2 linked regions of the Hymenobacter tibetensis genome follow. The protein of the gene in region 1 binds, or shares a complex with, the protein of each later gene. Links are inferred from orthologs where the notes say so. Each region holds a gene or a part of one and is shown on either strand. Other genes may lie near its edges.

The links.
Region 2: the proteins of trxA (region 1) and trxB are in contact, whole or in part, in a crystal structure (PDB 1F6M), measured with the Escherichia coli proteins. The link is inferred for Hymenobacter tibetensis from one-to-one orthologs.

Annotation. Positions count from the first base shown.
Region 1 is NZ_CP094669.1:4,530,690-4,533,683, reverse strand. The notes cover bases 10-2,975. They hold trxA (thioredoxin), read right to left. Parts: upstream 1,675-2,975; coding sequence 1,345-1,674; downstream 10-1,344. Other genes in these bases: MTX78_RS18145 (TIGR01777 family oxidoreductase), read right to left, coding at 2,293-2,975; MTX78_RS18150 (hypothetical protein), read right to left, coding at 1,862-2,245; MTX78_RS18160 (energy transducer TonB), read left to right, coding at 284-1,180; MTX78_RS18165 (AsnC family transcriptional regulator), read left to right, coding at 10-31. In the rest of the region: more of MTX78_RS18165, read left to right, coding at 1-9; more of MTX78_RS18145, read right to left, coding at 2,976-2,994. UniProt on the Escherichia coli protein: Participates in various redox reactions through the reversible oxidation of its active center dithiol to a disulfide and catalyzes dithiol-disulfide exchange reactions.
Region 2 is NZ_CP094669.1:2,798,258-2,801,114, reverse strand. Bases 29-2,857 are described here. They hold trxB (thioredoxin-disulfide reductase), read right to left. Parts: upstream 2,003-2,857; coding sequence 1,055-2,002; downstream 29-1,054. Other genes in these bases: MTX78_RS11145 (sigma-70 family RNA polymerase sigma factor), read right to left, coding at 2,236-2,857; MTX78_RS11155 (peptidoglycan DD-metalloendopeptidase family protein), read right to left, coding at 29-913. Also shown: more of MTX78_RS11155, read right to left, coding at 1-28.

The DNA of each region.
Region 1 (2,994 bases):
GAATCGTCCGATTCAACTACTCCCCCAGTAAGAAAGTGGGCTGGCGCTCTTGTGCAGGCCTAATTCGCCAGAAATAGTGCGGGAAGGAACTTGTAACCAGCAATTGAGAGAGGGTTATCCTATGTGCTAGTTATGACTGGACAATGTCCAGCCTGCTTGTTTAAGTGCAAGTTATGTGGTATATTTCTAAAATATCCCACATAGCGCGCTCCCAATGAAAGCCTGTCTTATCATGTTTAGCGGATTGCTCTTGTCTTTATCGGCATCGGTATCTGCTCAGACAATGCCTGCCATTTACCTCAACGACCAGAACGTAGAGGCAGTGCCCGACAGTGCTACCCATTACCGATTGATAGACCACAAAAACGAGTTACTGGGCACGTATGCAATGCGTGAATACTCGCTCTCTGGTACGCTGCTGTTACGTGGTACCTTGTCTTCTATTGACCCCTTGATTCGCTCGGGGGTACTAACCTGGTACCATCCCAACGGCAGCAAAGCCGCCCAGGTACACTACCGTTCCGACGAAGCCGACGGTATCTATGTGGCCTGGTACGAAGACGGCCGCGTGAGTCAACGTGGCGAGTATGCACAAGGGCAGCGCGTAGGATCCTGGATTAGTGTGCACCGCAACGGGCAGAAACGCTCGAAGGGCACCTACACGATGGGGCAGCCTACTGGCGAGTGGCGCTATTATTACGATACCGGTCAGCTAAGCGCCATCGAACTGTTGAGCAGGGAAAAAGGGCCTGCCCTGGCCTTTTTCAACGAAGATGCATCACCATATGTAGGGCGGTTGCGGAAACGCCAGCTACCCCAGTTTCCGGGCGGTGAGGAGGCCCTGCTCAACTTTGTGGCGCACAATACCATCTACCCCAAGAACACCCGCCGCAAAGGCATTACTGGTAAGGTATATGTGCGCTATACAGTGGGCGAGGACGGTAGAGTAGGACAAGTAGCAGTAGTGCGCGGGCTAGCCCCAGAAGCCGACCAGGAAGCACGGCGCGTGGTAGCCAGCTTGCCCGTTTTCGAACCTGGCCGTGAGTACAACGTGCCTACTGCTATGACGTTTACTGTGCCCATCCATTTCGCGCCTAATTTCTCCTTGCTCAGCGGTATCCGTCCGCCACAAGTACCACCTACCGAGGCCCAAGCGGCTAACCCTGACGAGCTATACTGAGTGGTAATGGGCGCGGTAGCTTATGAATGCGCAACTGGCGCTGTGGCCAGTTAGGGAGGCACCAGCTAATAGGCTTCCCTGCATAACAGATTTGCTATAAACCAACAAAGCTCCCCCTTCCATAGAAGGGGGAGCTTTGTACTATAGCGCAGTGCACCGCCTAATTAAGCAGTTACTTGAGCATCAAGTTTCTGAGCCAATACGTGCTTTGGAACTGCACCTACTTGCTTGTCAACAACTTGGCCATTTTTGAACACGAGCAGCGTCGGGATGCTGCGGATGCCGAACTTGGCAGAGGTTTGTGGATTGGCGTCTACGTCAACTTTACCAATTACCACTTTGCCTTCATATTCACCAGCCAGCTCTTCTACAACAGGACCTACCATGCGGCAAGGGCCACACCATTCGGCCCAAAAGTCCACAAGCACAGGCTTATCGGAGTTGATTATTTCGTCGAAGTTAGCATCGGTAATTTCGATGGCTTTGTGTCCCATGTTAAAAGGGGTTAGTTGAAATGTGTGTGCTATTTACGGTCAAGCGGGCCGCAAGGTAGCGGATTGCGATTCAACAAGTCCCGGGCCGGAAAGTTCAGTTCGGACAGGTTGGCAGATTGTTTCTAGCAGGCGAAGAAGCACCCAACGCTACATTTCGCGCTTAAACTGCTTGTTGGGAGCTTGAAATTTATTGTTTGTTGGCCACAAATTGAAAGTCGCGCGCTTCATTTTGGGCTCGGCTACGGAGTTTGTAAAACACGTAGAGGTTGAAGAAGTGCATGCCTCCCAAAATCAAAATGATGGTGCCAAGCTTGATGCTAAGCGTTTCCACGGTTTGCTGATAGCTATTCACTGGGTCGTCGGAGCGGAGGGTGAGCGTGGCGTACCCGATGTTGATCAAGTAAAAGCCAGTGAGGAGTAATTTATTCACGGAGTCGGCCAGCGGCTCGTTGCCGTGGAATATATCGACCAAAAAAGTACGGCCGTTTGTGAAGAGCGTACGCGCAACCCACACCGTGAGCAGCACTGTAACCGGCAAATAAACGCCGTAGACCAACAAAAGGTAGTTCATGGGAAATGAAGAAAAAGAGTGAAAAAAGATAAACAAGCGCGAAAATCTCAAAGCAGGTTGTCCACTGCCTGCGCACACGTAGGGTAGTGGAAAGTGAAGCCGAGGTTTAGCAGCCGTTGGGGCACCACCTTGCGGCTTTTCAGAATTAATTCCGTTTCGGTTCGTAGCAGAAAGGCTCCTATTTCCAGCAGCCACACGGGTTGTGGCAAGCGGAATGCAGGACGGAGCGTGCGAGCCAGCAATGCATTGAACTCCCGGTTTGTCAGTGGCGTAGGAGCACAGACGTTGAAGACGCCTTCTTGGCCAGTGGCCGTCAGCAGAAATTCCACTGCGCGACAGAAATCTAGGATGTGTAGCCAGCTAATCCATTGGCTACCGCTGCCCTGCGGCGTACACAGACCGCGCTTCGCCAGTTTTGCCATCACCGGAAACGCGCCGCCATCAGCACCCAGCACAATAGAGGTTCGGAGTGCCACTCGCCGTGTTCTGGGCAAGTCAACGTCCCATAGCGCCGCTTCCCATGCCCGCGCTACTCCTGCTGAAAAGTCAGTGCCATTTGTGTCACTGGTTTCCGTGTTAGCGGGCTGTGCGCCAGTTGTATGGGAGTAGATGGTAGCAGTAGATGCATTTAGCCACACTTGTGGGGGATTCTGACAAGCGGCTATTGCCTCCCCCAGAATATGAGTGCTATCGACGCGGCTGTTGCTTATCTCGCGTTTGTTGGCCTCCGTGTAACGACAATCCACGGT
Region 2 (2,857 bases), 1.7 Mb from region 1 along the record:
TCAAGGACCTACTGTAGTAGTTGAACAGTGCGGAGGTAATCTGGAAATTGTCTTTAATCAGCTTGTAGTCGGGAAAGTCATACATCCTTTCCGGATCAATCGGGTTGCCTTCGTACCGCACTTCGTAGTGCAGGTGGGAACCCGTACTACGCCCTGTACTGCCGCCGTAACCAATCAGTTGACCAGCTTTTACAAAGGTACCCGGCGTTACAAGCGCCTTCTGCAGGTGGCCATACAGTGTTTCAATGCCGTTGTAATGCCGTACCAGCAGATAGTTGCCGTAGCCAGAGCCGTCCCATTTGCTGATGCGCACTACCCCGTCGAAAGCGGCCTTCACGGAGTCGCCGGTTTCCAGGTCCAAGTCGACTCCATAGTGCCAACGGGAACCACGAAACCCAAAGTCCGACGTAAGGGGCGTTTTTACCAGGGGCATCTTGGCGTAGCGCTGCCGCTCGGGTTCGGTGAGTTTGAGGTTCAGCGTATCCCGAATGCGCCGACCGTCCACCCGGTATGGGTTGATGTTGTGCGTATCCCAAATAGCATAATAGCCTGCTACTTGAATCCAGGAAGAATCGATCCTTACTTCTTCCTTTACCTCTACAATGTGCTGGCCGCCTTCATTCAACGAAGAAGTATCCTCGCTCACGATGGAAAGCTTCTTTGCCGGATTGAAAAAGATGGATTTTGCTGCATCGGAACCGTCGTCTGGCAGCTCCTCGGTTTCAATTAGAATGGTAGTGTCGGGGCGTACGTAGCGAATAGTAGGCGACTTGAGGCGAAAAAAGTCGCTGCGCTTGTTGGCAGAACCGGCTTTAGCCTTCGGAGCGGGCACCGGACGACGCTGAGCTTGCAGCTGGCCGGGCAAGCCAAGAAACAGCCCGATCAGTAGCAATGGCAGCAGCCAGTGTTTCAAAAAATTCAGCAAGAGCAAGAAAGATGAAAAGTTGAAATGGCGAGGTGAAGAAACAATAAGATGGCAAGTGTTCGTCCTGGTTGCAGCCCGCAGGGATACGGCCTAGAACGTCACTTACCATCTCACTATTTCACCAGCTCACTAATGGTCGCCGAGACCAGCCAGGTACCGCTCGGCATCCAGCGCTGCCATGCAGCCCGAACCCGCCGCTGTAATAGCTTGCCGATAGGTGTAGTCTTGCACGTCGCCGCAGGCAAAAACGCCGTCTACGTTGGTTTTGGCAGTACCAGGCAGCGTTTTCAGATAACCTTGCTCGTCATGGTGCAGATATGGCTGAAATATCTTGGAGTTAGGCTCGTGGCCGATAGCTACGAAGAATCCGTCCACATTCAGGTCACGCGTTTCGTGGGTTAGTGCGTTCTTAACGCGGGCCCCTTCCACGGCATGCTCACCTAAAATTTCCTCGGTTACGGTGTTCCACAACACCTCAATCTTTGGATTGTCGACCACACGCTTTTGCATGATTTTAGAAGCGCGCATCTCTCCTTTCCGCACGATCATATACACCTTACTGCACAAGTTGGCCAGATAGGTAGCCTCTTCGGCCGCTGTGTCGCCGGCACCTACAATAGCTACGTCTTTGCCACGGTAGAAAAATCCATCACAAACGGCGCAGGCCGATACGCCTGAACCATTCAGACGCATTTCGGAATCTAGCCCAAGCCATTTGGCCGAAGCGCCGGTAGCAATAATGACGGTATCGGCGGTTAGTTCCAGCTTTTCGTCGATAGTAATTTTGTGCGGATGACCCGAAAAGTCAACGGCAGTGGCAATGCCGTAACGGATATCGGTGCCAAAACGGGTAGCCTGCTTTTTCAGGTCCTCCATCATTTCCGGGCCCATTACACCATCAGGATAGCCCGGGAAATTCTCTACATCGTTGGTAATGGTAAGCTGGCCACCGGGCTGCAAGCCCTGATACATCACGGGCGCTAGGTTGGCGCGGGCAGCATAAATAGCAGCTGTATAGCCAGCCGGGCCGGAGCCGATAATCAGACACTTTATGTGTTCTGGGGTGTTATTCTCCATTAGAGTCAGGTAGCGCACGCTTGCGCTTGCGCCGTGAAATGATGAGTTTGGATGGCAAAGGTAAGCGAGTAGAACGGAGTGGCATGCTGCTCTGTCGAGCAACTACCCTCTAGCTCTATAACACGCGAAGCCAACAGTAAATTTCGTACACTGAAAAGAGCTCCACTTCCTCACTTTTCGCAACAAAAAACCCCAACTGGAAGGCCGGGGTCTTTTGTTAGCGGGGTAGAAAATTACCCCAAATACGGCTTCAACGCTTTGGAGCGCGAAGTATGACGTAAACGACGGATTGCCTTTTCTTTGATTTGACGCACACGCTCACGGGTAAGGTTGAACTTCTCCCCGATTTCTTCCAGTGTCAGCGAATGCTCCCCGTTTAAGCCGAAGTACAACGTAATAACGTCGGCTTCGCGCTTGGTAAGCGTGCTTAGTGCGCGCTGTACTTCTTTGCGAAGCGAGTCGTTCATCAAGCCGGTGTCCGGAGACTCTTCGTCCTCGTTTTCAAGTACGTCAAGCAAACGGTTTTCTTCGCCCTGCACAAACGGAGCATCAACCGATACGTGACGACCCGAAATTTTCAGGGTATCAACCACTTCAGAAGTGGTCAGTTCCAATACTTCGGCAATTTCCTCGGGCGACGGTTCACGCTCGAATTTTTGCTCTAGCTCAGAAAAGGATTTACTGATTTTGTTGAGCGAGCCCACGCGGTTCAGCGGCAAGCGCACAATGCGCGACTGCTCAGCTAAGGCTTGCAAGATAGACTGGCGAATCCACCAAACGGCGTAAGAAATGAACTTGAAGCCGCGGGTTTCATCGAAGCGCTTGGCTGCTTTAATCAAACCAAGGTTGCCCTCA